Linked DNA regions of Hahella sp. HNIBRBA332. The protein of the gene in region 1 interacts with the protein of each later gene in a pairwise test. Links are inferred from orthologs where the notes say so. Each region holds a gene or a part of one and is shown in the gene's direction. Other genes may lie near its edges.

Region 1 (16,012 bases):
TTGAAGCGATCGATATCCGCCACCACCAGCGTCAGCGGATTGCCATAGCGTCGCCAGCGCTCAAACTCATCGCGCACGCGATTTTCATAGGCCTCCCTGTTCGGAAGCGCGGTAAGAGCGTCTGTGAGCGCTCTGGCGCGTTCTATTTCCAAACGTTCGCGCACTTCGCCGGACTCACTCTCCAATTCCCGCAGGCGATGGTGCAGCAATTCAACTTCTTCGCTGAGCCGAGCCTCTCGATCAGCCTCTTTATGCATGAAGCGGTCGATGGAGGAAATCAGAGTATCCAGGTTGTGCTGTACAGAGCATTTCAACGAGTCTATGTCTGTCGCTCCACGCACGTTCTCCTGCATGGAAGTCACTTGCTCCCGCACACTTTTTTCCAGCTCCGCATTATTGTCTCGCGACTCCTGAACATTAGCCTGACTTCCCTGAAGAAAATTCTGAATGCTGGCCAAGCGCTCATCCAGCGCCTTCAAGAAACTCTCAAACTCACGTTGCCCCCGGCCAACCGCTGCAATCGCCAGCGCAGCCACATCGTCCAGAGTTGGGGCCAGCTCATACCAGTTCAGGCCCCCGCTGATTTTGTTCTTTAGTTTTTCAGAATCCCCCAGCATGTTCGGCGGCAATACCAACTGATCAATCAAATGATTCAAAGACGTGCACACATGATCGGCGATCGCAGAAAAGCCGGGTTCGAAGTTTTCCCCGTCCAGTGTCGTCGTCGCTGCGTCCTGCCCCACTTCCAGCGCATAGCGACTCTCTTCAGGATCCTGAGCCTGCAGCGGCGGAGCCTCAATATCGTCCTCCTGCTCCTCTTGAGCGACGCTCTCTCCGCCGTCGCGATTGGCGAATAAACGACTTAAAAAGCCTTCTTTCTTTTCCTTACGTCCATCTGACTCCGTAAACAGCTCCTGCAGCGCCGCCGCTTGTAACTGCGAGAACTCCTTCAATAACTGCGGATAATGTCGTAGATCTTCCACCCGCTCCTTGAGTTGTTTGCCATATTTCTTTAGCTGCTTACGGGCCTCCCGCGAAACACTCTGTTGCAACAGCTGTTCTATTAATTCACCCAAGGCCTCCAACACGCCGCTGGAGATCGCCTGCTTGTGCTGATCCAGCGCCAGTACGCGTTTCTCTATGGTTTCCAACTGCTGGTTCAGCTCACGGGAGCTTCCGTTTTCTCTTCTCAGAATATTGCGTAGCGCTTCCAGTTCCCGATCCAGATCTTTGTCCACTCCTTCCGCCGCCAGACTGACGCGGACAACAATACGCTCAAGTACATGGATGCGTTCTTTAAGACCAGACTCCAACTGCTCGAATTCATCCAGCTTGTCGAAATACTTTTTTTTCCAACGATCGTTTTCAGAAGCCATGAAGAAAGGATTAATTTTTCAGGATGTTAGCAGTGCATTCAGCATTCCTTGGACACCTGAACACTGAACGTAAAGTAAAACCGGCGTCGGACAGGCAGTCATCATTGCTTACCCGGTTCACTATGAGTATAGGCGGTTTCTAAAACATTGAACGCAAACCAAGAGAAGGTCGCAAATGCAGACGCCAGGGTCGTTTTTGCAGGGCAAACAGTCTCTGCGTGAAAACTAATCGGACTTACGCTTGCGAGCGCGAGGGTGGGCTTTGTCGTAGACTTCCGCCAAATGCTGGAAGTTCAAATGGGTATAGATCTGCGTAGTGGATATATCTGCGTGCCCAAGCAACTCCTGCACGGCCCGCAGATCGCCGCTGGACTCCAATAGATGGCTGGCGCAAGAGTGGCGGAATAAGTGAGGGTACAAGCGGCCGCTGAAGCCTTTCTTTTGCGCCCATTGGCGCAGTCGGGTTTGTATGCTGCGACGGGACAAACGCGCGCCTCGCAGACTGACGAAGACCGCCGGCTCTCCCGCTCCCGCCAGCGACGCGCGCGCCTGCAGCCAATCCTGCAGCGCCTTACGAGCCTGACCGCCAACGGGCACCAGACGCTCTTTGCCGCCTTTCCCCAACACCCTGGCCAGGCCCTCGCTCAAGTCCAGATGCGCCAAGTCCAACCCCGCCAACTCGCTCAGGCGCATGCCGGATGTATAGAATAATTCGGCGATCGCCTGATCGCGTATGTCCAGTTCTTCGTCTTCTACCGGTGAATCCAGTAACTGCTTGGCCTGATCGACATCCATGGTCGCTGGCAAACGTTTGGTCATTTTCGGGGCGCGTACGCCATTGGCGGGGTTTTCGTATACGACACGCTCTCGCAAGAGGTATTCATAAAAACGCCTGACTGTAGACAACAAACGGTGCAATGAGCGACTGCCGAGCCCACGGCGATGAAACTCGCTGAGAGCCTGGCGCAGCTGCGGCGTATGCAGGTCTTTCCAGGTAGCGACGCCATTAGCGTCACAGTACGCGACAACACGTCGTAAATCGCGAGTGTAGTTACTGACGGTATGCACGGAATAGCGGCGTTCGCTATGCAGATACGCAATAAACGCCTCTACTTGTGTGGACAAGCTCATGGAAAACTCTCCGACCGCAGGACCCGCAACCAGTGACTAATCCGGGAAATGCTCGTCTCCCCGCCCCTCTTTCGCCAATAAAGGCGGCAGCATACGGCTAAGAGACTCACTGATGTAAGACAGGAATAACGATCCCATGCTGGTATTGAAATAACGCTCATTGCGACTGCCGATGCTCAGCATTCCCAACAAGTCGCCGTATCTAAGTGGAATGACCGCGCAGGACGCAATGTCAGAGTGGTTGTGAGGAAATAAAACCTGCAGCTGTCTGGGCTCCAGATTGCCGCAAACCGCCTTGACGCTGTTAAGCAGCTCTTCGCCCAACGCATCAGAGGATTCCGTCAGCGAAGCGGTAGAAACATTACTGATCGGGAAGTCTTTATGCTCAGCGAACAGCACCAAGCTACAGAAGTCCACCTGAAAGTCGCCGGTGAAACTGTCTTCCAGCACAATCACCACTTCATCCAGTGAACGTGCTTCCAGCAAGTTCATCAACAAGCGTTTGCTCTTTTCAAAAAAGCGGTCGTTCTGACGCGCCGTATCGATCAAATCGTACAGTTGCCGCTCATAATGATCGCGTTGTTCCCGAAACAGGCTGATTTGTCGCTCAACCAGGGAAATCGCCGCGCCGGACCGGTGCGGCAGCCGTATTTCATTGAGCAGTTCTTCATGCTCAACAAAAAAGTTGGGGTGCTCACGCAGGTAAGCCACCACAGCTTCTGCTGTCAGCGCCGGATTTTCGTCACTGCGCTTTGCCTGATTATTCATTCACCACTCCACTGCCGGAACTCTGTTTAGCGCCTATCAGGGCTTGCGAGTTCCGGTTGTATGCCTGACGTTTGTATTAATAGTCCGTCTACTTTATTCCTGTCAGTGTCCCTGCCGAGCTATATCCTTACTTGACCATCAAAAACACGCACCGCCGGACCGGTCATCATGACCGGATGGCCCTCGCCTTCCCAGCTTATCTTGAGGTTACCGCCCGGCAGCTTGATTTCCACCTTGCGATCCAACAGGCCGCGCAGCCTGCCCGCCACCACCGCCGCACAAGCGCCAGTGCCACAGGCCAGCGTCTCTCCGGCGCCTCTCTCGAACACTCTAAGCTTAGCAAAGCGGCGGTGAACCACCTGTAAAAATCCAATATTGGCGCGTTCGGGAAAGCGAGAATGATTTTCCAACGCTTTGCCCAGTTTATGCACCGGGGCTTTATTGACGTCGTCCACCACCAATACACCATGCGGATTGCCCATGGAAACCGCGCTGATCTCATACATCACGCCGTTGACTTCAATCGGGTAGATGGTCTCCTGCGTCTCGGCGAGAAAAGGAATTTCCGCCGGAGTCAGTCTGGGCGCGCCCATATCCACGGTCACTAGGCCATCCTTGTTCACAATCAGCTCGATAATTCCCTTTTTGGTCTCCACACGGATATTTTTTTTGTTGGTCAGACGGCTTTCTTTAACAAAGCGCGCAAAACAACGAGCGCCATTGCCGCATTGTTCCACTTCTGAGCCATCGGCATTGAAAATACGGTATCTGAAATCCACATCTGGGCGTCCAGGCGGCTCAACGATCAACAGCTGGTCGAAGCCTACGCCGAAGTTGCGATCGGCCAGTCTACGCACTTGCTCCGGACGGAAGTGCGCATGCTGGGAGATGAGATCGACAACCATGAAGTCGTTGCCCAAACCATGCATTTTGGTGAACTTTATTAACATTTCAGCTCACTTTTATGCAGGTTTTACCGAAGCGCTCTCCGGCAGCGCGCACTCTCCCGCGAACAACTCCTCGATAGTTTCGCGACGACGCACAAGGTAGTGCTTGTCGCCATCCACCATCACCTCGGCGGCGCGGCCGCGAGAGTTGTAGTTTGAACTCATAACGAAGCCATAAGCTCCTGCTGAACGTACCGCCAGCAGATCTCCCGGTTTCAGGTTCAAGAGACGTTCTTTGCCAATAAAGTCGCCGGTTTCGCATACCGGACCGACAATATCATAACGCGCTTCTTTACCTTCGCTGTGCTGCCGCACCGGCACGATATTCTGCCAGGCGCCATAGAGAGACGGGCGGATCAGGTCATTCATCGCCGCATCGACAATAGCGAAGTCTTTGTGGCCGTTATGCTTCAGATATTCTACGCGAGTGACCATCAACCCGGCGTTGGCGGCGATGGAACGCCCGGGCTCCAGCACCAGCGTCAGACCGCTGCCCTTTAGGCGCTCCATGACGGCGCGGGCGTATTCGTTGGGATGCGGCGGCGTTTCCTGGTTGTAGGTAACGCCCAGGCCGCCGCCCAAATCCAGATGCTTGAGTTGAATGCCTTCGTTGCGCAATGTCTCAATGATATTCAACACTCGCTCCAGCGCATCCAAGAACGGGCTGATCTGAGTAAGTTGCGAACCAATGTGGCAGTCAATGCCGATGACGTCCAAGTGCGGCGACGCGGCCGCGGAGCGATACAAATCCAGCGCTTCATCAATGCTGACGCCAAACTTGTTTTCTTTGAGCCCGGTGGAGATGTAGGGATGCGTTTGCGGGTCCACATCGGGATTGACGCGGATGGAGATTGGCGCTTTTTTGCCCATACTCGCGGCGACCTGTTGTAGCCTTTCCAGCTCAGGTGCGGACTCCACGTTAAAGCAATGCACGCCGACTTCCAGGGCGCGGCGCATCTCATGTTCCAGCTTACCGACGCCGGAGAAGACAATTCGCTCCGGCTTGCCGCCCGCCGCCAGCACTCTCTCCATTTCGCCCACGGAAACGATGTCGAAACCCGCACCCAGTCGCGCCAGTACATTCAACACCGCGAGATTGGAGTTCGCTTTGACGGCGTAGCAAATCATATGGGGATAGCCGTCCATCGCAGTCTGATAGGCTTTCAGATGCCTTTCCAGCGTGGCCCGGGAGTAGATATAGCAAGGTGTGCCGTAATGCTCGGCGATTTCCTGAACGGAAAGGTCTTCAGCGAAGAGCTGATGATTGCGATATTCAAAGTGGTCCATAGGTCAACTCAAGCTGCGGAACGGGTGTCGCTCTGGCCTCTGACGACGCAGTGGCCGGACCTGATCCTGGCCGAGGTCAATACCCCGACGGCGCCTTCAACTCAATGCGGACGTCCCCGCTCCGCCATGTCTGCTGATCAGGTAGTTGCAAAGGACCTTTCTGACCGCAGGACATTAACCAAGTAGAAGCGTATACCAACAAGATCACGCCGATTGCGCGCATAACCCATCCCGGAATTAATCAAATTCCGCCAGTATAACGGCGCAGTAACACAATAGAAACAGTCCTGAACACAATAGAACCGCCGCCGGGCGACGGCGTTGCGAGGAAAGTAAACGATGTGGGGGAAAATCCCGTTGGGGCCGCTTATCTGGCTGCGGCGGGATTCATATCCGGCGCCGCCACCGCGCCGCCGTCAGTGCGGGCCCCGCGGATCTCACGCTCAAGCACCACTTTATATTGCAGATACTGAGTGGTCTGCAGATGGCTTTGGTATTCCTCGCGCTCCAGATCGTGAGGCAAGCTGAGGTCTATGATGTAACCGGGTAATGCGGCGCTGTTACGGAAACGGCTGCTTAAATAATGCGCCAGCGCCGCCGCTACCCGGCCACCATGCTCCAACACGGTGAATTCTTTATGCTCACAGTAGAGATTGAAATCCAGTTCGCGGCCATTCTCGTAGGCCCCGATCGCCTGTATCTCCACATAGTCGCCAAAGCCTTTATGCAGACTGATCTCCCGTTTTTCAATCCGGTATTCCGGTTTCCCCGGCTGTAGTTGGTAGAACTCCACTTCAAGGAAACCTGCGCCGTCATCCGCCAGGGAGTCATGCATCTGTTTGCGCTCCTGCACTCCCAGCAAAAATTGCTTTAACGACCCCAACAACACATTAAGATCGGAACCCGTCTCCCGATACACCAGCAGCGATCCTTTCTCGTCAATCACATAAATATCGGTAATGCGACCCTGACTCAGATAAAACACCTGCACGACATGCGGACGCATGCGGGCGAATACGGCGCGCAGCACATCTTCGCTCAATGCATAATCATCCACGACAATCGAGCTGTAGTGTTTTTGCGGCTGCGCCAGAAACTCACATAACCCGACGTAATCGTCCAACGCCGTAAATCGGGGTTGGTCGTCGACAAACTGCAGTACGAAGTAACGATCTTCCATCTGCAGAATATAGCGGCTGCGCGCACGCTCTTTGGCGCTGAAATAACAGGACACCACTTGCTGAAACAGCTGACTGACCCGCTGCGCAATCGCTCCCGCCCGGGTGGGGCAGTAGCAAAGCACGGACAGTTGCGGCAGCCCTTCGCCAAACTGTTCGCTCTCCGCCAGCGCGGCAAGGTAATTTTTCAGACACTGCACCAAGGTGTCGCCGGACTCATAACGTTGCACCATCACCTCATTCCAGCTATTGATGATGACCTGATCCAGCGTCGCCACCAAATTGGCCCGCTCAGAGGCGTAGCCCAGCGCATCGTTGCGATTGCTGAGTTTGTGCAGGCCGCGGCGGCTCAGATCCGCCATAGGATCGACGCCTACGTTTACATAGACCAGAGTCGCGCGTAACTTGGCTTTAGCGCGGTAGTCCTGTTGCGTCACCGCCGGCAGCGGCAAGCTTATCAGCGAGCGCAAACTGGAGATGATCTGTTGTAATTCATACTGGCTGGCGTGACTCTCTCCCGAGGCAAGACTAACGCTGGTGCTGCGGTCCAACAGGCCATTGCAATACGCCCAGACCAGCAACTCGATGAGGCTGTTTGAACGTTTGACTGCAGGATTGAATGCCGCATCCATGGGGTTGGACAGATTTCGATACAACAGCCAACCATTGCCAGCTGCGCCGATGGCCTGACTGCTGAGATGATGAAACGCCAGATTATCCTCCGACAGATTTGGAGCGATGCCCGGATTGATCATCTCGACTTTGCCGGCCTTACGCTGGAAAGCCGCATAGAGTTTGCGACCCAGCAAGTTAATATCGCGAGCGCTGATCGCCGCCGCCAACCCCTTCTCCCGCGCATAGGAGGACAGGAATCGATAACAGCCGGTGAGTTCATTCACCACTGCGCGTTTTTCCTGAATCACCTGATCCACTTTCCAGGCGCCGCGGCCGTCCAGATAACGCAATTCCCGCTCTGACCACTCCCATTCATGAGTCAGTTTTTCCATGACTTTGCGACGCCATGACTTTTCTCTTTCTGGAACGAAAACCGACAGGCGTTCGCCGATCTTCAGGTAAAAGCTGCGCCGCACCAGATCTAGACGCCCTTGCTCACGCTGGGATTGCAACGATTGCTCCAGACGTCGATAGACCATGACGTAGGGGTCCAGCTCATCGGGGTCAAGCGTATCCGCGAAGATGGCCTGTTTGTACGCCAGGCTCAGGTTGGGCAGGGTGTCCTCATCTTTTGCATAGGATTCCACCAACATCAGTTTGAGTACCGACTTATAAGGAGAGTCGATGCCTTTATAAAGCTGCCACATGCCGGCGCCAACAAACTCGTTGGGAGGAATCCGGGCGCAGCCGCCAAAGTCGATGTAATCCTTGGGCTTGATGAAACGCTTCTCCAGCAGCAGATCCGCCAACTCGGCGTAATTCGCCTCCTGATCTGGCGGAATCAGCCACCATAAAGGATAAGCGCCGCCCAACCAGATGCCGGTGCGGTAAAATTCATCCAATAACAAATAGTGCTGAGCGGTGCCGCAATCTTCAGAGTCGGCGGCGGCCTCCTGGCGGCCGCTGCGAAACGCCTCCGCATCCATTAGGAATATGTGCATTTCCGAGCCCATCTCCATCGCCCACTGGCATATCAGGTCCGCTTTGCGTTGCAGCTCCAATAGCGCCTTTGCGTCTAGATCCGAGCGATGACAAAGCCAGACATCAAAGTCGCTGCCCCCGGAATGGGCAATCGAACCGGTGCTGCCCATTAGATAGAGGCTGGTGATATCCCCATGATGGCGAGCCGGCTCGCGGTAATTAAAGGAGCGGCTCAGGCGCTGCGCCTGCGCGACGATACTCTTGTCCGGCTCATAGTTAACTAAACGGTGGGGCGTAGTGCGGGAAACATAGCCCGGCAACAGGGGATGATTGACATGAAACAGAAGCGGCAATAGCTCCAACACAACCTGCTGCCTTGGCGTCAGCGCCAGGCGGGTGCGTTGTAAACGATGCTCCACCAAAGTGATGAAACGCTGACATAGCGTTTTCAGGACTTTGCGGTCCACGCCTTCGGTGTAATCGGGATTTAAGCTGCGCCGGTAACTCATGCATAGAGTATAGCGGGGGCGGCGCGTTGCGTTTGCGACGGTCGGTATTTATTAGGCAAAGGAATGTAAAGGCCCGGGTCGGTTAAACCGCCCGGGCGAACCCGCGATCAAACGCAGGGAGTTTACATCTCAGTGTTGCGTTTGAGCCATTCACGGGTGCGGGTCACCGCGGCGCGCACCTGCGCCGGCGCTGTGCCGCCAATGTGATTACGGGCGTTAACGGAGCCTTCCAGGGTCAGTACATCGAACACATCCGCCTCGATGTCCGCACTGAACTCACGCAACTCCTCCAGGCTCATTTCGCTCAGGTCTCTGCCGCTGGAGACGCCTAGCGCCACCGCCTTGCCGACCACTTCATGGGCGTCACGGAAAGGCAAACCTTTGCGCACGAGATAATCCGCCAGATCCGTCGCAGTGGAGAAACCGCGACGCGCCGACTCAGCCATAGCGTCACGATTGACCGACACCGCCGGCATCATATCGCCATACGCTTTCAGGCAGCCTTTGACCGTATCGATAGCGTCGAACAGAGGTTCTTTGTCTTCCTGGTTGTCTTTGTTGTAGGCCAGCGGCTGACTTTTCATCAACATCAGCAGGCTGATAAGGTGACCGCTCACACGACCGCTCTTGCCGCGGATCAGCTCAGGCACGTCCGGGTTTTTCTTCTGCGGCATGATGGAAGAGCCCGTGCAGAAGCGATCCGGCAAGTTAATGAAGTTGAATTGAGCGGAAGTCCACAGCACCAGTTCCTCAGAGAAACGGGACAGGTGCATCATCAGCAAACTGGCGAAGCTGCAGAACTCAATGGCGAAATCCCGGTCGCTGACCGCATCCAGGGAATTCTCCGCCGGTCCGTTGAAGCCCAGCAGCTCGCTGGTGTACTGACGATCAATAGGATAAGTGGCGCCCGCCAAAGCGGCTGCGCCCAGTGGCGATACGTTGAAACGCTCCCTGCAGTCCGATAGGCGGCTGAAGTCGCGTTTCAGCATCTCCGCCCAGGCCAGCATGTGGTGGCCAAATGTCACCGGCTGCGCTGTCTGCAAGTGGGTGAACCCGGGCATGATGGCGTCCGCTTCACGCTCAGCCAGATCCGCCAGAGCGGCGATCAAACGCAGCAGATCAGCGGCGATGACATCGACCTCATCACGCAGATACAGACGAATATCCGTCGCCACCTGGTCATTACGCGAACGACCGGTATGCAGCTTTTTACCGGTGACGCCGATTTTCTGAGTAAGACGCGCTTCAATATTCATGTGCACGTCTTCCAGCTTAACCGACCATTCAAATGCGCCGGCTTCAATCTCCGCTTCGATTTCACGCAACCCGTTGATAATCTGATCGCGCTCTTCTTCAGTCAAAACGCCGACTTTAGCCAGCATGGTGGCGTGAGCAATGGAGCCGCAAATGTCGTGATGATACATGCGCCTGTCAAAATCCACGGAGGCCGTGAAACGTTCTACGAAGGCGTCGGTGGCTTCTGTGAAGCGGCCGCCCCAGAGCTTATCGGTAGTGTCCTGCTTTGTCATGATGGTCAAGTTGCCTCATACTGGAAATGAATCGAAGCGCACGGAACCCATGCCCAACCTGTGGCATGATAGGTAAAGGCCCGCGATTATAACAGTTTCCCGCGCTCTGTAGACATGCAAGGCGACGGGTCGGGGCGTTTGTATTCGCCAACCAGCTTTGATGGCATAAAAATGGAGCAGTCCCCCAAGTCCTCGCACCCGCCAGGGGTGTTTCTACCAGAGCTTTGCAACGTTCAAGCGGTCCTCCTGATGGTGATCGCCACGGGGCTTTGCGCGCTGCTGTTTACGCTTATTTACGCCGGCCCCGGTCATTTCGATTGGGACTATTTCGCGCTCACCTCTTTATTCATGTTGTGGGTGGTGCTGACCAGCGCGCTGATTCTGTGTCGTCTGCGCATACTTGGCGCAGGCTGGAGCATGTCGCGGCAGGCGCTGGTCGCTTACCTGATAGCCCCTTCTATTACGCTTATCTACGCCATACTCGCTAACGCCCTGTTCCGCAAAGGCGCATTGGAAGAACCCGGATCGGGCTTTTGGTTTGTGGTGCAGGCGGTGGCGATCAGCGCGATCTTAACCGGAATTATCCTGCGTTATTTCTATCTCCAGCACCTCTGGCACCTGCAGCAGAAGTCAGAGTTGGAGTCTCGAGTACAGGCGCTGCAGGCGCGAATCCGCCCCCACTTTCTGTTTAACAGCATGAATTCCATCGCCGGACTGATACCGATAAATCCCAACGAGGCGGAAGAGGCCGTGTTGGATTTGGCCGAGCTGTTTCGGGCCGCGTTAAAAGAGTCTTCATCCCTGGCGCCGCTAAAAGAAGAACTGGCTCTGTGCGAGCGCTATCTGCGCATTGAACAGCTCCGTCTCGGCGAGCGACTCACCGTAAAGTGGGACATGCATAATTTATCCGACGCCGCCCGAGTGCCGCCATTGAGCATCCAGCCGTTAGTGGAAAACGCGGTCTATCATGGGGTGCAGCCCTCAGCGGAAGGTGGACTCATCACCATCACCGCCTACGAACAAGGGTCCTGGCTATATGTACTGATCAGCAATCCCGTGCACAACGGCGATCCAAGTCAGGGCCATAAAGGCAATCGCATCGCCATGCAAAACATACGCAGCCGTCTACAGGCGTTTTTCGGCGATCAGGCGGTGCTGAAAACCAGTCAGATGGACGGCCGCTTCACCGCCACCATGCGCGCGCCTTTACATAAAAAAGGCTGAGCGGTTATAACATGCAACATTTTGAACCCATGAATGCGCCATGACGAAAGTGATCATCGTCGACGACGAGCCCCTGGCCAGAGAGCGCCTGAAGCGATTACTGCTGGACACCCATTATGAGGTCTGCGCGGAAGCGGCCGGCGGGGATGAAGCCCTTGAACGCATCCGTCTCCACTCGCCGGATATTGTCCTGCTTGATATCCGCATGCCCGGAAAAGACGGCTTGGAAGTGGCGGCGGAGCTGGCGCAACATCCCCAACCGCCCGCTGTGATCTTCACCACCGCCTACGATGAATACGCCATCCAGGCGTTCCGGGTGCGCGCGCAGGACTATTTGCTCAAGCCCATTCGGCGTGAGGACCTGATGCGCGCCCTGCAAAACGTCACGCAAGTGAATCGCGCTCAGTTGCAAAGCCTGAAGCAAGAAATCAACGGACAGGACGAGGCGCCGGCGGTGGTGTGCCGCAGCAGTCGCGGCATGGAGCGCATTAAAATCAGCGACGTGCTCTATTTGCAAGCGGAACACAAGTATGTGACGGTATTTCATACACAAGGCGAGACCCTCAGTGATCAACCGTTGAAAGAGCTGGAGCAAGCCCTGCATCCCCATTTTTTGCGCATCCATCGCAATACGCTGATCAACCGCCACTATATAGAAATCCTGCAACGCCGCCACGACGGCCATTACGAAGTACGCCTGCGGGGCGTGAGAGAAGCGCTTCCCGTCAGCCGGCGCCTGGTGACCGAGGTCAAACAATTTCTAGCGCAGCCGACCTGATCGACCTCCAGCAAAGACAAGCGACGGGAAAATGAGTATGCTAGCGCCTGCGGTTGGATTTATGAGTAATTTCAACCGACTTTTTCGCCGGATACGACACAATTAGCGCAATTTTAAACTATGCCGAAACAGCACCTTGTGATCGCCACACGTCAAAGCGCGCTCGCGCTATGGCAGGCGGAGCACGTCAAACAACGCCTTGAAGCGTTACACCCCGGATTGACCGTCGAATTGCTCGGATTAACCACCAAAGGCGACATTATTCTGGATACGCCGCTCGCCAAAGTCGGCGGCAAAGGGCTCTTCGTCAAGGAGCTGGAGACAGCCTTGCTGGAAGGTCGCGCCGATATCGCCGTCCATTCCATGAAAGACGTTCCCATGGAGTTTCCACCCGGCCTGGGCCTTGGAGCGATTCTGGAGCGGGAAACTCCCACCGACGCTTTTGTCAGTAATCAGTACGCCAGTCTGGATGAGTTGCCTGAGGGCGCTGTCGTGGGCACCTCCAGTCTGCGCCGCCAGTGCCAGTTATCCGAGCGGCGACCAGACCTGAAAATCGTTTCCCTGCGCGGCAACGTCAATACGCGACTGGCCAAGCTCGACGCCGGCGAATTCGACGCCATTATCCTTGCCGCGTCCGGACTGAAGCGATTGGGCTTCGCCGATCGCATCCGTGAAGAGCTGACGCCGGAAGTCAGTTTGCCCGCTGTCGGACAGGGCGCGCTTGGCATTGAATGTCGCCTCGACGACGCTGAGTCCATGGCGCTTATCGCACCCTTGCAGGATGCGGAAACCACCGCGCGGGTGTCGGCGGAAAGAGCCATGAATCACCGTCTGCAAGGAGGGTGTCAGGTACCTATCGCCGGCTATGCGGAAATCACCGGCGACCAAATGAGATTACGCGGCTTAGTAGGCAGCCCGGACGGCGTGCAAGTACTCCGGGACGAAGTGAAAGGGCCTGTCGCCGCAGCGGAAACCCTCGGCACGGAGCTGGCCGAGCGTCTATTGCAACAAGGAGCAGGAAAAATTCTGGAAGCCGTGTATGGAAACCACTCTTAATCAGGAGCTTAGCGGCCTCAGAGTGCTGTTGACCCGCCCTCAGGGAGAAAGCGATTCCTTGCGCGCGCTGCTGGAGCAAAGCGGCGCGGAAGTTCGAGTGTTGCCGGCCATCGCCATTGAGCCGCTACCCGAAACACAAGCCATAAAAGACTGCATCCTCGATCTGGATCGCTATACTCATGTGATCTGCGTGAGTAAACATGCATCGCGTCTACTGCTGGAATTGATAGACGCTTACTGGCCGCAAGCGCCACAGGGCGTGCGCTGGTTCGCCATCGGCGAGAGCAGCGCCGCGCCGCTACGCAGCTATGGACTGACAGTCAACACGCCTGAGCAAGGCTGCGCTTCCGAGCAATTACTGGAACACCCCGGTTTGCAGGCGCGCAACGAAGACGAGCCCCCCATGCGAGTGTTGATTGTGAAGGGCTGCGGCGGACGCGAATTGTTGGCGGAAACCATGCAGGAGCGCGGCGCGCATGTCGCCACCCTGGAGTTATATGAGCGTAAAGCGCTGGAGTATGACCCCAATGAATTAAACGAAGCCCTCAAGCAATGGCGTCCAGAGGTCATCGTCACGTTATCCGGCGAGACTCTGCTGCACCTTTGCCAACTGGGCCAGAATATCGGTTACGCCTGGGGCGACACGCTGTTCGTCATCCCCAGCGCCAGAGTCGCCACCCTGGCGCAGGAAAACCGTCTGAATTACAAAATCGCGCCGGAGTTATCCGACGAGGCCTTACTGGCTCTCCTCAAAACGGCATGTTAACCCTTCTCTAGTACCGGAGGGCCGCCGTTGCGTGCAGGCGCGTTGATTACTTAGATTACTGGGTAGGAACGAGTGTGACGGAAGAAGCAAAACCAAACAAACCAGAACAGCCGGAGCAGGATAAGTCCGCTCTGGAACAGGAGCCCTCGACTTCTCCTGAACCCGGAATGGAACCCGCCAGCGCCAGGGAAAGCGACACAGAGACCAAGTCTGACGCAGGCTTGTCCGCCTCATTTACTTTGTCTCGGCCGGAAGCCAGCTCAGAAAAAGATAGTGTGGAAGCGCCTAAAACCGAATCCACCGCATCAGAACCAGAGCAACCAACCATCAAGGCGGAAGACACAGTCAAAGAGCCTGTGTCCAAACCAACGCCGCCGCCATTATCTCCCCCGCCACCCGCATCACCACCAGTAGCGGCGAAGGAGCCTAAGACCTGGCCTTTATGGCTGGCGATTCTAGTTCTCTTGGTAGTCATGGGCGTTGGCGCCGGTTGGTTTTGGACTTATATGCAGACTTGGCAAGCCAAACTCGACCGCGCCATGGACCAAAGCCAGGCAGGAAAACAGCTTGCGGACGAAGTGGGCCTGCGTTATCGGGATCGCCTGGACAAACTGGACGCCGCTGTCGCCAAACAGCGTGAGAGCCAGGCCCAGTTGCAACAGATGATGGACCAAACCGCGAGAAACCTGTTGAGCAAAGGCGAAACCGGACGAGTCGACTGGCTGTTCGCCGAAGCCGAATATCTGCTCCGTCTCGCCAATCAGCGTCTGCATATGGAAAAAGACTACGTCGGCTCACTCGCCATTCTACAAGCCGCCGACCAGGTGCTGGCGGAGACCAAAGAAGTCGCCGCCTATCCCGTACGCAAAGCTTTGGCGGAGGAAATCGTCAGCCTGCAGGCTATTGCGGACATTGATCGTCAAGGCATCTATCTGCGTTTGGAAGCCCTGATCAATCAGGTGGAAAATCTGGATCAGCGCCTGTTCCTGAAAGATACCGCCATGCTCAACGATAATCCGGTTCCCGAGGAAGCGCCTACGCCTGGCGGTGAAAGCCACTGGTACGACAGCGCGCTGGCTTCTATGGGTAAACTGGAGAAGTACTTCTCTATCCGTCGTCTGGATGCGCCAGTGGAGCCGCTGCTGGCGCCCGAACAAATTTACTATCTGCGCCAGAATCTTCGCATGATGCTGGAACAGGCGGAACTCTCACTGCTGGAGAAAAACCAGGATGTTTACGTTCATAGCCTGGAGAAAGCGGAAAAGTGGGTGGCGGATTATTTCGTCATCAACAACGCCTCCGCCAAAGCCCTGCTGGAAAACCTGCAACAGCTGAAGAAAGAACCCATCGACCCGGAATTACCGGATATTTCCACCTCCCTGCGTATGTTGAAGAATCTGATGGAGTCCCTGTACAAGCGCGGCGGTAAACCTACTACCGGCGCGCTCACCCTGGACGACGAGGAGTTGGCCTCATGAACTTCTATGCGCTGGTGCTGCTGATAGCCCTCGCCATCGGCGTGGCGCTGGGCTTTTTAGTGCAGTTGGACGCAGGCTATGTGCGCGTCTCCTGGCTTAACTGGCTGGTGGAGACCAACGTCTGGATCGCTTTCGCCCTATTGATAGGGTTTTACTTCGCCCTGCACTATTTGTTCAGAACCCTGTCGACCACTCTTGCAGTCAGAGCCGGCTGGCGGCAATGGCGCAAGAAGCGTAAATACAGCCGGGCGCAGCAGAATACTATTCGCGGCTTACTGCACTACGCAGAGGGCAACTGGAAACAGGCGCAGAAATATTTGTCCGGCAGCGCGGAACAATCCGACACGCCTCTGATCAACTACCTCGCCTCGGCGCAGGCCGCCAACGAA
Region 2 (15,932 bases), 1.5 Mb from region 1 along the record:
GAAGCGGCGTTGCCGGAATATAGTCTGGGGTTTATCTACCTGCCGGCGCTGGCGGGAATTGCGATAACCAGCATGCCGTTTGCGAGCCTGGGCGCCAAATTGGCTCATCGCCTGCCCGGAGACGTGCTTAAACGAATTTTCTCAGTGCTGCTGTTTGTTGTGGGTGGCCGGTTTCTATATCAAGCGTGGGGACAATTGTGACAGAACGTTGGTTTGACTATCCGAATATCGACCCGGTGGCTTTTTCCGTCGGGCCGCTAAGCGTGCATTGGTATGGGTTGATGTACTTGTTGGGGTTTGCCGCAGCCTGGATGTTGGGTAAACACCGTTCGCATCAGCCGCATGCGCCCATGAAGGAGCAGCAGGTAGCCGACCTGATCTTCTGGTGCGCCCTTGGTGTGGTGCTGGGTGGACGCGTTGGCTATGTCATTTTCTATAACTTTGATCAGTTTCTGGATGATCCTATCTGGCTGTTTGAAGTCTGGACCGGAGGCATGTCGTTCCACGGTGGACTGATCGGCGTCATTATCGCCATGTGGGCCTACGGTCGTTCCTTGGGACTCTCATTCTTTCAGGTGGCGGACTTTGTCGCGCCGCTGGTGCCTATTGGTTTGGGCGCAGGGCGCTTAGGCAACTTTATCGGTGGCGAACTTTGGGGCAGAGCGACGGACGTTCCCTGGGCCATGGTGTTTCCGCGCGATCCATCGCATCTGGCGCGTCACCCTTCCCAGCTTTATCAGTTCGCCCTAGAAGGCGTCGCTCTGTTTTTAATCCTGTGGTTCTATTCCGCCAAACCCCGTCCGCGCATGACTGTCTCCGGCCTGTTCCTGCTGTGTTACGGCTGCTTCCGTTTCCTGGTGGAGTTTGTGCGCGAACCCGATGCGCAGTTAGGCTATCTGGCGTGGGACTGGCTGACCATGGGACAGGTATTATCAACCCCGATGATTGTGATTGGGGTAGCTTTCATTATTTATGGCCGCACCGTGTATGGAGCGGAAGCAAAAGCGGCGCGGAGTTAGTAAACATCATATGAAACAGTATCTCGACATGATGCGCCACGTGCGCGAACAAGGGGCCGTCAAAACCGACCGCACTGGCACCGGCACCCGCAGCGTTTTCGGTTATCAAATGCGCTTCGATCTGCAGCAGGGGTTTCCCTTGGTGACCACCAAGAAGCTACATTTGCGCTCGATCATTTATGAATTACTGTGGTTTCTGAACGGTGATACCAATATCAAGTATCTGAAAGACAATGGCGTCAGCATCTGGGACGAGTGGGCGGATGAAAGCGGTGATCTGGGGCCTGTTTATGGCTATCAGTGGCGCAGCTGGCCGGCGCCGAATGGCGAGCATATTGATCAGATTTCCAATGTGTTGGCGCAGATCAAACGCAATCCGGACTCTCGTCGTCATATGGTGGTGGCGTATAACCCGGCGTTTGTGGATCAAATGGCGCTGCCTCCCTGTCACGCCATGTTCCAGTTCTATGTGGCGGAAGGGCGTTTGTCCTGCCAGTTGTATCAGCGTAGCGCCGATATTTTCCTGGGTGTGCCTTTCAATATCGCCAGCTACGCGTTGCTGACACATATGTTTGCGCAGCAGTGCGATCTGGATGTGGGAGATTTCATCTGGACCGGCGGCGACGTCCACTTGTACAACAACCACCTAGATCAAGCAAAAGAACAACTGGATCGTGAACCACGCCCGCTGCCGCAATTGCAGATTCGTCGTAAACCAGCGTCACTGTTTGACTATGAATTTGAAGACTTTGAGATCACTGGGTACGACCCGCATCCTCATATCAAAGCGCCAGTGGCGGTATAAGGAGCAATGATATGAGCGCAGTTTTATCAATTGTTGTCGCCCGCGCCGAGAATGGCGCCATTGGGGTGGAAAATACGCTGCCCTGGCGCTTATCCAACGACCTGCAGTATTTCAAGCGCGTCACCATGGGCAAGCCGATTATTATGGGACGCAAGACCTTCGATTCGATTGGACGTCCGCTGCCGGGCAGAACCAACATTGTGGTGACCCGTAATAAAGACTGGCGTCACGATGGCGTCAGTGTGGCTCACTCTCTGGATGAGGCGGTATCTCTGGCGGGGCGGGAGCAGACAGACGAGGTTATGCTGATTGGCGGCGCCGAGTTGTATCGGCAGGGGCTGGCGGTGGCGCAGCGCGTTTATCTGACGGAAGTAAAGACTTCCGTGCAGGGCGATGCGTTCTTCCCGGAGCTGAACCCCGCTGACTGGCGTGAAATGTCTCGCGAGTCGCACCCGGCGGATGAGAAAAATCAGTATCCCCATGATTTTGTTGTCTTTGAGCGATCATAACGCCTCAGTCCATGCTCCCTATCGACCACATTATCCCCGAGCTTCTAACCACCCTGGAAGCTCACTCCACTGTTCTGTTGCAGGCTCCTCCAGGGGCCGGTAAGACCACTCGGGTTCCTCTGGCGCTGCTGGATTCGCCCTGGCGCGATGAGCGCAAAATTCTAATACTGGAGCCTCGCCGGTTGGCGGCGCGCTCCGCCGCTCGCTTTATGGCGAAACAGCTGGGGGAGCCGGTTGGACGCCGAGTCGGTTATCGCACTCGCCAGGACACCAAAGTCTCCGCAGACACCTGTATCGAGGTGGTGACGGAAGGTATTTTGACTCGCCTGATTCAATCCGATCCTGCACTGGAAGACTATGCGGCGGTGCTGTTCGATGAATTTCACGAACGCTCTTTGCAAGCGGACCTGGGTTTGGCTTTAGTGCGAGAGAGCCAACAGGCGCTGCGCGAAGATCTGAGGGTGCTGGTCATGTCCGCGACCTTGGATACTGCGCCTCTGGCCAAGTTGCTGGAAAATGCGCCAGTGCTGACCAGTGAAGGGCGCGCCTATCCTGTGGAGGTGCGCTATCGCCCCTTGCAGCGGGAGCAGCGACCGGTGGAGAAAGCCGTCGCCGTGGTGCGTGAAGCGCTGGCGGAGGAAAGTGGCTCGCTGCTTGTGTTTTTACCCGGCGTGGGCGAGATCCGACGGGTCCATGATGCTTTGGTGGAGCATTTGCCAGGCGGGGTGCGATTAGCGCCTTTGTACGGCAATCTCAAAGCGGAAGAACAGGATCAGGCGATTCTGCCCTGCGTGGAGGGCGAACGAAAGGTGGTTCTCGCTACGGCTATAGCGGAAACCAGTTTGACCATTGAGGGCGTGCGCGTGGTGATTGACGCGGGTCTGCAGCGTCGCGCGGTCTTTGACGCCAATAGCGGCATGACTCGGCTTACGACGGGTAGAGTGTCGAAAGCGTCGGCGGAGCAGCGCAAAGGACGCGCAGGCAGGTTAGAGCCCGGCATATGTTATCGCCTCTGGTCGGAGACGGAGCAGCAAGGATTGGCGCCTTTTACCCCGGCGGAAATACTGGAAGCCGATTTGGCCCCTTTGGTGCTGGAATTGGCCCAATGGGGGGCGCGTCAGCCACAGGATTTGGTCTGGCTGGACCCGCCGCCGATGGCGCACTGGCGACAGGCGGTCGACACGCTGCAATGGCTGGACGCTTTGGACGACGCCGGCGCCATCACGACCCATGGGGAAAGCCTGCGTAAACTGGGTTTGCACCCCCGTCTGGCCCATATGGTGTTGATGGGGAAAGCGATTGGCGCGCCGGTGCTTGCTGCAGAAGTGGCTGCGCTTCTGGGCGAGCGCGATCTGCTGGGTCGCGATGCAGGCGCGGATCTGCAGCAGCGTGTGCGGGCTCTGCGTGGGGAATACAAGGGCGCCGGGCTGGATCGCCGGCGTTTGGAAAGCGTGCGTCAGGATGCGCGCAAGCTCATAGACGGCAAAGCCTCTGACGAGCTGGGGCTGGATGCGGTCGGCCGTTTGCTGGCGTTCGCTTATCCAGACCGCATCGCCCGGCGGCGCGCTGGCTCAACTCCCCGTTATCAACTCAGCAACGGGCGTGGAGCTGCGTTGGCGGAAGAAGACCCGTTGGGCCGAGAGGCCTGGTTGGTGGCGGCCGATCTTGATGGTCAGGCGAGGGAGTCGCGAATATTCCTGGCGGCGGCGCTGAGCCCTGTCGACTTTGCAGAGGACTTGAGCGCCCATATCGTTACGGAAGAGCAAGCGGATTGGGATGATCAGCGAGGCGCGGTGGTGGCGCGCCGAGTCAAACGGCTGGGCGCTTTGATTCTGGAAGAGCGGCCGGTTGCGGTGGGCCCTGAACTGGTGCGGGAAGCGCTGCTGACCGCCGTGCGCCGCAAAGGCCTGGACAGCATGCCATGGAGCGATGCCTCCCGGCAGTGGCGCGCCCGTGTGACATTAATGCGCAGGCTACAACCGGATGCATGGCCGGAGTTGAGCGATGACGCCTTATTGGCGGAGCTGGAAAACTGGCTTGGTCCTTTTCTCAACGGTGTCTCCAACTGGGCTGGGCTGCAAAAGCTGGACTTGCTATCGGCCCTGAAAACATTGATTGACTACGCCGCGCAACAAACGCTCGACGCCCAGGCGCCGGTTGCGTTGACTATCCCTACCGGACAAAAAGTCACGCTGGATTATCTCCCTGAGAGCGGCCCCGTGCTTGCGGCCAAACTGCAGGCGCTGTTCGGCTGGACGGAAACGCCGCGGGTGGCCGGAGGGCGAGTGCCTGTGGTGATTCATTTACTGTCGCCTTCACAAAGGCCGCTGGCGGTGACCAGCGATTTAGCCAGCTTCTGGCGCAACAGCTACCCGGATGTGCGTAAAGACATGCGCGGCCGTTACCCCAAACATCCCTGGCCGGAAGATCCTCTGACGGCGGAAGCCAAGCAGGGAACCAAGAAGCAACAGTTCTGAAAGGCTGAGCAACAAAGGATGCGTTGGTTGAGGGGAGGCTGCGCTGTATTAGGCGTGAAGTCGAAGTGAAGCCAGTGCGGAGTCAGGCTCCGCACTGGTGAGGACGTTGTCAGATTACTTCAGTAACTCTTTATCGCGCACTGCGCCTTTATCGGCGGATGTCGCCAGCAGTGCATAGGCTTTCAATGCCGTTGTCACTTTACGTGGGCGTGGTTGCGCTGGCTTCCAGGCGTCGTCGCCTTTGGCTTCCATCGCTTGACGACGCTCATTGAGCTGCTCTGGCGTCAGGCTGACATTGATGCTGCGGTTGGGGATATCGATGATGATCTCGTCGCCTTCCTCAATCAGCCCGATGGCGCCGCCCGCCGCTGCTTCTGGAGAGCAATGGCCGATGGATAAACCAGAGGTGCCGCCGGAGAAACGTCCGTCGGTGAGCAGGGCGCAGGCCTTGCCAAGCCCCTTGGACTTCAGGTAGCTGGTGGGATACAGCATTTCCTGCATTCCCGGACCGCCTTTGGGGCCCTCGTAGCGGATGATCACTACATCCCCTTCTTTTACCTGATCGTTCAGAATGCCTTTCACAGCGTCATCCTGGCTCTCGAAGATTCTGGCTTTGCCTTTGAACAGCAGAATGCTTTCGTCGACCCCAGCGGTTTTTACGATACAGCCGTCTTCGGCGATGTTGCCGTACAGTACCGCCAGGCCGCCTTCTTTACTGAACGCATGTTCCGCGCTGCGAATACAGCCGTTCTCGCGATCCAGATCCAGTGAAGACCAACGCGTGGACTGGCTAAAGGCTTGCTGGGTTGGAATGCCCGCCGGACCGGCTTTAAAGAACTTGTGCAGTTCCGGATCGTTGTTGCGCATGACATCCCATTTGTCCAGGGCGTCTTTCATCGTGTCGCTGTGAACTGTGGGAAGGTCGGTATGCAGCAGTCCCGCGCGATCCAGTTCACCCAGAATCGCCATGATGCCGCCGGCGCGATGCACGTCTTCGATATGATATTTGGGCGTGTTGGGGGCGACCTTACAGAACTGGCCGACCTTCCGCGACAGCTGGTCGATGTGGGTCATGCTGAAATCCACCTCGGCTTCCTGGGCCGCCGCCAGCAGATGCAGAATGGTGTTGGTGGAGCCGCCCATGGCGATGTCCAGAGTCATGGCGTTTTCAAAGGCCTTGAAGCTGGCGATGGAGCGCGGCAGGACGGAAGTGTCTTCGTCTTGATAGTAGCGCTTGGTCAAGTCGACGATGCGGCGCGCTGCGGTCAGGAATAGCTGCTCACGATCAGAGTGAGTCGCCAGCGTGGTGCCGTTGCCAGGCAGGGACAGACCGATGGCTTCAGTCAGACAGTTCATGGAGTTCGCCGTGAACATGCCGGAACAGGAGCCGCAAGTTGGGCAAGCGGAGCGTTCGTATTCTTCTGTCAATTCGTCGGAGGCGCTGGAGTCCGCTGCGATGACCATGGCGTCCACCAGATCCAGCTTATGTTCGGACAGCTTGGTTTTACCCGCTTCCATCGGGCCGCCGGAAACGAAAATCGTCGGGATGTTCAGGCGTAGCGCCGCCATCAGCATTCCCGGAGTGATCTTGTCGCAGTTGGAGATGCACACCAGCGCGTCGGCGCAGTGCGCGTTGGCCATATATTCCACGGAGTCGGCGATGATTTCCCGGGAGGGCAGGCTGTACAGCATGCCGTCATGCCCCATGGCGATGCCGTCGTCCACTGCGATGGTGTTGAATTCTTTTGCGACGCCGCCGGCGGCTTCAATTTCCCGGCATACCAACTGGCCCAGGTCTTTCAAATGAACATGCCCGGGGACGAACTGGGTAAAAGAGTTCACAACGGCGATAATGGGTTTGGAAAAATCTTCGGTCTTCATACCGGTGGCGCGCCAAAGAGCGCGAGCCCCAGCCATATTACGGCCTTTGGTAGTGGTACTGGAGCGGTATTCGGGCATGGTTATACTCCGTGGTTATTAAAACAGCTAACGAAAAGCACTCATCGGCTACAGGATAGCAAACTTGCCTGACCCCATAAATTCTTTTGCCGATACAGGTCGCCGCAATCTGGATATAGGTCTAGACTTGCTACTGTAGAGTGTGAGCCAACCGGAATGCGCCTCCCATGTCATCAGAATCCCTTGATCAGGCAAGTTCAGACTTGTCGCGACTGAAGCACTTTTCTCTACTGGCCAAGCTGTCTGACCCGCAGTTGGTGGTTTTGTCCTCCCGAGCGGACTATCGACGCTACTCCAAAGGCGCCAAGATTCTCGACTTGGGAAGTCAGGACAGTTATGACTATTTTCTGTTGGAGGGCGAAGTGGCGCTGACGGCGGAAGATGGGCGTACTGCGTTGATCGCCGCAGCGTCTCAGGCGGCCCGCCAACCCATCGCGCATTTGCAGCCTCGTCGCTATGAGGTCAAAGCCAAGTCGCCCTGTGTGATGCTGGTGGTGGACCAGCCGACCCTGACCCGAATGCTCAAGGACGCGCCGCTGGATTACCAGATTGGCGAAGGCGTGTCGCAGGTGGACCGCACGGAACATCCCGCTTATTCGTTGATCACCTCGTTCTATCAGGACCTGAATGCGCACCGGCTGACCTTGCCAAGTCTGCCCGACATGGCGATGCGTATTCGCCATGTCACCGAACAACCGAATTTTCACCTCAACGATATCTCCAAGGTGATCGTACGAGATCCTGTGCTGACGGCGAAATTGATTCGTTCCGCCAACAGCCCCTTGTACAGAGGCTTCAAGGAAATTGAGTGCTGCGAGGACGCGGTGGTGCGCTTGGGACTGGACACCACGCGGCAGTTGATCACGATTTTCACGCTGCGGGAAATCTTCCGCAGCAAGAACGTCATGCTGCAAAAACGCATGACCAAGCTGTGGCGACACTCCTCCGATGTCGGGGCGATCTCTTTTGTGCTGGCGCGCATGACGCCGGGCATCAAACCGGAGCAGGCGTTGTTGGCGGGTATTCTCCATGACATTGGCGTGGTGCCGGTGATCATGTATGCGGAAGAACATCCGGCGCTGCGGACTCACGAGGATATGCTGGAAACTCTGATTATGGAGCTGCGGCAGGAAATCGGTTGCGCTTTGCTGGAAAGCTGGGAGTTCCCTGACGCTTTCGTGGCGGCGGCGCGTCATGCTGAAGACTACATGTACGACTCCGGCCAGGAAACGCCTACTTATGCGGATCTGGTGATTGTGGCGCAGATACATTCATACATTGGTAAGCCTGAGCATGGCTCCATTCCGCCACTGGACCAGGTTCCCGCCTTCCATAAATTGGCTTTGGGTGAATTATCGCCGCAGCGTAGTCTCCAGGTGCTGCAAATGGCGGAAGAAGAAATAAACAGCGTGAGGCGTTTGTTGACGGACTAAACGTCTGGCGTTTCTTGCGGGTCCGGGTCTTCCGATGCATCGGAACGACCATTGTTTTTGACGTTAACTTCCTCCGCTAACACGGTAATGTGGCGCTCCATCCGCTCCATCTTCATTTCCAGGTCGTTCAGCTTGTTCAGAATTTCCAGGTCGCGGCGTATTTGATCCTTTTCGTCCTGGGAAACGAAAAAGGCGGAAAAACCTGCTGTCAGTAATGAAAACAACGCCATGCCGAGAAGAATCAAAAAGGAGGCGAACAGTCTGCCGACCGTGCTGGTCGGTACGATATCGCCATAGCCGACCGTCGTCACCGTCACCCAGGCCCACCAGACTCCGTCCCAGGGCGTTTCAATGGCCGGGTCCAGTCCCGCGATGATAAACCCCGCCATGACAATCACGATAAAACCAATAAACAGCGTGTTGCCCAGGTTGTGACGAGATAGAAGGCGTCGCGCAGTGCCGGAAATCTGCAGCAACAGGCTGAACATAACCAGCAAACGCAGGGTGCGTAACGCGCCGGCCAGCGGCGAAAACCACCAGATCAGCGGGCAGCCGAACAGAATGATGATCAAATTGACCCAATTATTGCGCAGATAATAGGTTTTTTTGTCCACCAGGGCGGTAAGCAGGAGGGTCTCTACGATAAAGAAAACCCAGATCAGCCAGTCAGTAATGAGCAGCGCGTCGCCGGACAACTCATCGTTGGCCTGTAAATACCACTCGATAATAATCCAGATCGCCAGCATCATCATCGGCCACTCCAGAATCTGCCCCCAGAATCTGGCGCGTGAGTTCTCGGTGGCGGAGACGCCGGCGAGGCCGGTGACGATGGGGAGACGGTCGGATAAAGACATGTTGGATTTGAGTTAACTCTGCTTAGTGCGTTGTTTTCATGATTATGAAACAAATATAGTCAGCGTGGCGATACAAGTCAGGGCCTTTTGTTTCAGTAACTTGCCATTTCACATAGGCGGACTAATATCTGAGATTAGGCCGCTTTGGCGCGTAAGGAGCGACGCAAGGCGAACAGACTGGCGCTGTTCCCCGGCTTAACGGGGTGGATACTGCGATAATGACGAAAGAGTTCCCGATATTTCCGCTGAATTCCGTGCTGTGCCCGAAGGGGCGGTTGCCGCTGCAGATTTTCGAACAACGTTATCTGTCTATGATCAGCCGCTGCCTGAAGTCTCACGAAGGGTTTGTCATTGTGCTGATCAAAAACGGCAAGGAGGCGAGCGGAGAATGCACCTTCTTTGATGTCGGCTCTTACGCTAGAGTCGTCGACTTCCAGCAGCTGCCGAACGGCTTTTTAGGGATTACCGCAGAAGGCGAGTGTAAAGTGAGCATTTCCCACGCGCATCGACAAAGCGATGGTTTATATGTCGCGAAAGTTGAGGCGTTAGGTCTGGAGACGCCGATAGAAACGCCGGATCAATACTCTGAGCTGGCGGATCTTCTGGGAGACCTGTTGCGTCATCCTGTCATTCAGGCGCTGGGCATGAGCGTGGATTTTAATGACGCCCGTGATGTGGGATGGCGTCTGGTGGAGCTGTTGCCGTTGGCGATGGAGGATAAACAGTACCTGTTGACTTTGGATGACCCTGTCTATCGCCTTGAGCAAATCCGTTACCTGATCCATGCCTTGGCGGAGTAGCCCAGGTTGCCCATTTATTTCTGTCTTATCCCCGCATTTGAATGCTGACGGTTTCCGGCATGGTCCAGCCAAGATAGGCGCACGCCGCCATAACAAATCCAAATAGCAGCACATAACGCCAACTGCCTCGCCACATCGGGGTTCTGTCGAAATGGCTCTGCGCCACCCGGGCGAAGCCACAGATTGTCAGACCCAGTAAGGCGCCGCCGACGACATCCGAAAACCAATGTACGCCCAGATACAGACGACTGAACGCTATCAGCAAGGCGGCCATCGCGCCGGAAATATAAATCGGCCAGCGTCGCGGCGGGCTGAACTCCCTCGCCAGCATAGATGTCGCCAGCCCGTAGACCAGTACTGCGCCACTGGTATGGCCGCTTGGATAGGCGAAAGATTCAGGCGCCAACAGCGCCTCCGGCCGTGCAACCTGCAACCAGTGTTTCAGCCCGGTAGTGGCGGCGTGGGTGACCAAGCCCGCGCCAACGCAACACAACATAAGGCGCAGGTTTTTCTGCAGTAGCAACAAGAGGCCGAAGAAGCCGAAGGCGATGTATAGAAATGTGGGATCGCCCAGTAGCGTCAAGCCTATAAAAAGGTAATCCAGAATAGGAGTATGCAGACGCTGCATGTTTTCCGCGATCCAGGCGTTCAAGTGCGACACCGCGTCGGTGTTCATCACCAACAACGTCCACAGTATGAAAAGCAACAATGCGCAGGAGCCCAATAGAAAGGAGCTGATGGGATATTCTTTGACGCCGCTGCGGAGACTGTAGCTGTTGGACCATAAACGACCAACCCCCGGACGCTTAGCGCCGAAACGGAGCAGGGTGCGGTACAGTTTGCCGCTGGGACGCAATTGATAATGAAACTGTGTGAATAAGCTGGCCAGACTCACCAGGACAAGAATGACAACGGTTAATACCGGGTAGAAATGCGGAGGCAATGGCGTGCGCGTATCGATAGCGGCGCCGACCAGAAAGCCGGGCACGACGTAAAAGGGCGCCCAGGCCAGAGCGGACAGCAGATTAAAGGCAAAGAAGCGGCGCGCGCTCATATTGAGCATCCCCGCTACCAGGGGGATGACTGGACGGACAGGGCCTATGAAGCGCCCGATAATGACGCTTTTGCCGCCATGGCGCTGAAAGAAGCTTTCTCCTTGCGTCAGCAGGTCTGGGTATTTCGATAAAGGCCACAGCCCGCGAACGCGGACATCCAGGTATTTACCCAGATAGAAACTCAAGCCATCGCCACAAACTGCGCCTAAAAAGGCCGCGATGATTGTCCATTGCAGCGCCAGCGCGCCGCCGCCGCAAATCGCCGCGAGACCGAACAGCAATACGACACCGGGAATGATAATGCCGGCGATAGCCAGGGATTCCAGAAACGCCACGAGGAAGACGGCGATGGCTAACCAGTCAGGATGTTGTTGCACCCAAATGAGAAGAGAGTTCGGAGACACAGTGTTTCCTTTGCAACTGAATCTATTGGCGCATCGTCCTGTGGCAAGTATCTCCAGGAAAACGCTTTTCGGCGGGCTATTTTAAGCTGCAGGCGGCCGATTTTCTAACTTTCCGCCCTGAAAGACTGGTAATGTTTGGCTTCCTCGCGGCTTGTTTAGCAGACGAGAACAAAGGCCTGTGGCTTAATTGCCTGGCGGCGAAAGGGCCTCGGTTATTTGGACTTGCTTAGCACCACGCGGTTATGGCCAGACTGTTGGGCCTGTTTCAAGGCGGTCAGCGCACGGTCTGTAAGCGCCTGATCATCCGTTTCCCCGGATTTACGCGTCAGGCAGCCTACGCTGACAGTAAGGCTGTCGATGATTGGCCAGGTGCGCTCCTCCACGCTACGGCGTAAGCGCTCCGCGATCACTAGCAACCCCTCTTCCGGCGTCATCGGCAGCATAATGAAAAAACGGCCGTTGTCGACGTAGTAGATGCTGTCGCCAGCCCGGGTCATTTGCAGAAGCTGGGCTCCGAACTGAGAAAGCAGTTCATTAATGAAATTCTGCCCTTGCACTTCCCGTTGCTGGTCGAAAAAGTCGATCTCCAGTACCACCAGAGATAAGGGGTGTGAGGTGGCCTCCGACCGAGAAATCTCCTGCTTGAGCGAAAACTCCAAATGCTTTTGGTTATAGGCTCCGGTGTGCGGGTCCTTGATGGACGCATGCACCAGAAAACGGGATTTATGGTGATACAAATAGGCGTAAACGCCGGCCAAGCCGACTAACAGCGCATAACTGGTGGCGAAACGCAGCGTGCTGTAGAAGGAGTCGCTGTATGACAGGGCGACGCTGCTGATAAGCAGGGTGACGATATTGAAAGTAAAGGCGGGGCGCAGGGGGAGAAGCAGAAAGCTGAACAGCCCGATGCCGTACAGCCAATGAACGATCGCCTTTTGGCCGCTGCTTAGCTGCAGTGCGACTACCACAAGCATGACCGTCAGCACCGCGAGATGGCCGCCATAGGCGTTCAAATCGCTGCGCCGAGCCCAGGCGTAAATGGCTCCGAAAAGCATCGCCGGCGCCAGCAGGATGCTCATATAAAACAGGTCATACAAGCCATAGCGCACATTTTGCACGGACATGAACAACAGCAGGAATAGCGTCGCCAGGTATAAGGCGATGCGCGTACGGGTGCGTAGATAGGACTCAGCCAGCAAGTGTCGCTCCTCCTTCAGATTCCATTTCCAGGAAATCAGTCTGTTGATTCGCGCCTTTATTGCGGGCGAATGTGAGCGCGCGTCGAGCGTTGGCGATTAGGGTTTCCGGAGTATCGCCCACATTGAGCGTCGCCAGCCCAAGGCTGACGGTGACCGTAATCTCACGCGTGCTCAGCGCCTGTTTGGCTTTCACTCTAAGCTGCGACGCCTTCTTCGCCGCCTCTCTGGAGTTGCAGTGGGGCAGCAGGATGATGAAATCCACGTTTTCATAGCGATAATAACTGTCGAACAGGCGCAGGTTTTCGTGCAACATGCGGCCCAGCCTGTGCAGGATGTGATCTTTATCGTCTGTGGAGGCGTGCTCCAGGGAGTTGCTGTCGATGCTCAACGCCAGAATAGACAGGTCGGTGCCTTCCCGCTCGCTGCGCTGAATTTCCTTGTCGAGGTCCTGAGTCAGGTATTCGCGGGTGGAGGCCAGGGTAAGATTATCGGTGCGGCGTAACGGTTTGAGCTGCTGCTCTTTGATTTCTCGCAGATATACAAAAGCCAGAGACATCGCCAGGCTTAATAGATAGATGAAGAAGATCTGCACTTTTTCCGGCCCTTGATAGTAGCCGATAAGCGCCAGCGCCAATGCGATGGAGTAGGCGGAAGTGACAATCGTCGCCACTTGAATCCGATAAATCAGAAAGGCGATCAGCGGCACAATGTAGCACCATTGCTCGGCGGTGCCCGGAAAGCGTACCATCGCCGCCAGGGTGATGAGCACCAGAAATATCACGATGACATGGGACAACCATAACGGGGCAGGCTGCTCTCCATGGCGTTGATTGAGCTTGCCGTTAGCCAGCAACAGACCAGCAAATACGCCGGCGACGCCAGCCATCAACCACTCTGCAAAAAGTGCGGCGCCCAGCGCCAGAAGTGCGGCGACTACCGCTGCGAGAGAATAAGCTTTACTGCGCAGCTGGTTGTTTAGCTCAACGGGCGTCATGTTGTTTTATGTTATGCATCGGGGATTTGAGTATAAGTTGTCAGTATTATTCAGCATTTGCTGATGTATAATAGCCAGTTTACATCATGTTTCGGAAATACCAAGCAGAGGTCTTAGACTGCATGGATATAAATGCCTACATGCACGCAGTGGGGAGCGAAGCCCGCTCGGCGTCCCGTTTGATTGCTAAAGCAGACACCGGCGTCAAGAACAAAGCGCTGATCGCTACTGCGGAAGCTATCGACGCCGCGCGAGAAGAATTGATGGCCGCTAACGGCAAGGATCTGGAATCCGGCCGGGCGAATGGTCTGGACGCAGCGTTGCTGGATCGTCTGGAACTGACGCCAGCCCGTATCGACGCCATGATCGAAGGTTTGCATCAGGTTGCTGCGCTGCCGGACCCAGTAGGCGAAATCACGGGCCTCAACTATCGCCCCAGCGGAATTCAAGTTGGTAAAATGCGCGTGCCGTTGGGTGTAGTGGGCATCATCTATGAGTCTCGTCCCAATGTAACCGTTGAAGCGGCCAGTCTGTGTTTAAAGTCAGGCAACGCCACTATTCTGCGTGGAGGCTCCGAAGCCATTCACTCCAATCAGGCGATCGCTGCTTGCATTGAGAAAGGCCTGAAAGCCGCGGGCTTGCCGGCATCGGTGGTGCAGGTGATCAAAACGACGGACCGGGCCGCGGTGGGCGAACTGATTACCATGCCTGACTATGTAGACGTTATCGTCCCTCGTGGCGGTAAGGGGCTGATCGAACGCATCAGCCGCGAAGCCCGGGTGCCCGTCATCAAACATCTGGATGGCGTCTGCCATGTGTTTATCGACCGCGATGCGGACCTGAATAAAGCCCTGACGATTGCGGTTAACTCGAAAACTCAGCGTTATGGCACTTGTAATACCATGGAGACGCTACTGGTGGATGCGCCTGTCGCTGCTGCCATATTGCCGCAGTTAGCCCAGGCGTACGCCGATAAAGGCGTTGAATTGCGCGGGTGCGAGCGGACCCGGGAAATCCTGCCGCAGGCGCTGAGCGCAGTAGAGACGGACTGGTCCGAGGAATACCTGGCGCCGATTCTGGCGATCAAAGTCGTTGAAGATCTGGACGACGCGATTGCTCATATCAATCACTATGGCTCGCATCATACTGACTCGATTGTGACAGAGAGCTACAGCAAAGGCCGTCGTTTTCTGACGGAAGTGGACTCCAGCTCGGTGATGATCAACGCTTCCACACGATTCGCTGACGGCTTTGAATACGGCTTGGGCGCGGAAATCGGCATTTCCACCGATAAAATTCACGCGCGCGGTCCTGTCGGGTTGGAAGGTCTGACCTCACAAAAATACGTGGTGCTCGGAGATGGCCAAATTCGGCAGTAACGGGCGCGAGGAAAGATTTCCTACCTGATCATGCAGGAACATTCTCCTATAGTGCTGCTCGGCGGCACTTTCGATCCCATACACTTCGGTCACTTGCGTACGGCGCTGGAATTGCAGCAGCACTTCGGCGAGACGGCTGAAGTGCGCCTGATTCCCTGTGGCGATCCGCGTCACCGCGCCGCACCCAAAGCGTCCGGGGAACATCGCCTGGCGATGCTGCGGCTGGCGCTGGAAGGAGAGCCGAGCTTGCGCATTGACGAAATTGAAGTGCGCAGAACCGGCGCCAGCTACACGGTGGATACACTGTTGGAGCTGCGTCAGGAAGTGGGAAATCTACGGCCTTTGATATTCGTTATGGGAACGGATGCCTTCGAATCGTTGCCAAAATGGCGAAGATGGCTGGAAATTATTCAATTAGCCCATATAATGGTGGTTAACAGACCGGGTTGGTCATTTTGTGAGCAAGGTGAGTTGGGAGAATTTTTGCGTCAGCACTCCGCAGAGAGCAATAACGACCTGATACGCCAGCCTGCCGGAAAGGTTGGGTTCATTACGCTTACCCAAATGGGAATCTCCAGTTCCAAGGTGCGTGAGCTGATCGGCTTGCGCCTATCCCCCCGTTTCTTACTACCGGATTCGGTGTGGCGATATATTCGCCAGCATCGTCTGTATGGCGCTGTGAATGCCTAGGGCGCTTTCCTTTAATCTTAGCAACGCGACAGTTATCGGAAACCGCTTGCGGGCGGTGGGCGCCGCATTATTTAAATATTCTTTAACCCCCCCTCTATGAGGCGTTATGGAGACTGAAAATCTGAAAGAGTTAGTCATTAAGGCACTGGAAGATATCAAAGCAAAAGATATTTCCGTGCTGGATGTAAAAGACCGCACTAGCGTAACGGACTACATGGTCATCGCCAGCGGAACTTCGAATCGTCACGTTAAGTCCATCGCGGATAACGTCATTGCTGAAGTCAAAGCCAACGGCGGTCGTCCGCTGGGCTCTGAAGGCGGCTCGGCGTCGGATTGGATCCTGGTGGACCTGGGC

The links.
Region 2: the proteins of O5O45_RS23995 (region 1) and O5O45_RS30950 interact in binary tests that used the Escherichia coli proteins (3 or more experiments, as listed by UniProt). The link is inferred for Hahella sp. HNIBRBA332 from one-to-one orthologs.

The regions. Positions count from the first base shown.
Region 1 is NZ_CP132203.1:5,410,899-5,426,910, forward strand. What follows is about bases 10,591-13,454. They hold O5O45_RS23995 (LytR/AlgR family response regulator transcription factor), read left to right. Parts: upstream 10,591-11,585; coding sequence 11,586-12,323; downstream 12,324-13,454. Other genes in these bases: O5O45_RS23990 (sensor histidine kinase), read left to right, coding at 10,591-11,545; hemC (hydroxymethylbilane synthase), read left to right, coding at 12,444-13,379; O5O45_RS24005 (uroporphyrinogen-III synthase), read left to right, coding at 13,363-13,454. In the rest of the region: O5O45_RS23955 (GGDEF domain-containing protein), read right to left, coding at 1-1,376; tyrosine recombinase XerC, read right to left, coding at 1,602-2,507; O5O45_RS23965 (DUF484 family protein), read right to left, coding at 2,544-3,275; dapF (diaminopimelate epimerase), read right to left, coding at 3,395-4,225; lysA (diaminopimelate decarboxylase), read right to left, coding at 4,238-5,509; O5O45_RS23980 (class I adenylate cyclase), read right to left, coding at 5,877-8,792; argH (argininosuccinate lyase), read right to left, coding at 8,915-10,321; more of O5O45_RS23990, read left to right, coding at 10,493-10,590; more of O5O45_RS24005, read left to right, coding at 13,455-14,145; O5O45_RS24010 (uroporphyrinogen-III C-methyltransferase), read left to right, coding at 14,220-15,623; O5O45_RS24015 (heme biosynthesis HemY N-terminal domain-containing protein), read left to right, coding at 15,620-16,012. UniProt on the Escherichia coli protein: Member of the two-component regulatory system BtsS/BtsR, which is part of a nutrient-sensing regulatory network composed of BtsS/BtsR, the low-affinity pyruvate signaling system YpdA/YpdB and their respective target proteins, BtsT and YhjX.
Region 2 is NZ_CP132203.1:6,938,807-6,954,738, forward strand. Bases 12,975-15,758 are described here. They hold O5O45_RS30950 (glutamate-5-semialdehyde dehydrogenase), read left to right. Parts: upstream 12,975-13,630; coding sequence 13,631-14,887; downstream 14,888-15,758. Other genes in these bases: O5O45_RS30945 (GGDEF domain-containing protein), read right to left, coding at 12,975-13,508; nadD (nicotinate-nucleotide adenylyltransferase), read left to right, coding at 14,918-15,577; rsfS (ribosome silencing factor), read left to right, coding at 15,684-15,758. In the rest of the region: O5O45_RS30890 (sulfite exporter TauE/SafE family protein), read left to right, coding at 1-201; lgt (prolipoprotein diacylglyceryl transferase), read left to right, coding at 198-1,019; thyA (thymidylate synthase), read left to right, coding at 1,030-1,824; O5O45_RS30905 (dihydrofolate reductase), read left to right, coding at 1,836-2,333; ATP-dependent helicase HrpB, read left to right, coding at 2,345-4,810; ilvD (dihydroxy-acid dehydratase), read right to left, coding at 4,925-6,769; O5O45_RS30920 (HDOD domain-containing protein), read left to right, coding at 6,937-8,202; O5O45_RS30925 (potassium channel family protein), read right to left, coding at 8,199-9,056; O5O45_RS30930 (LON peptidase substrate-binding domain-containing protein), read left to right, coding at 9,275-9,856; O5O45_RS30935 (bifunctional DedA family/phosphatase PAP2 family protein), read right to left, coding at 9,882-11,315; O5O45_RS30940 (GGDEF domain-containing protein), read right to left, coding at 11,528-12,514; more of O5O45_RS30945, read right to left, coding at 12,504-12,974; more of rsfS, read left to right, coding at 15,759-15,932. UniProt on the Escherichia coli protein: Catalyzes the NADPH-dependent reduction of L-glutamate 5-phosphate into L-glutamate 5-semialdehyde and phosphate. The product spontaneously undergoes cyclization to form 1-pyrroline-5-carboxylate.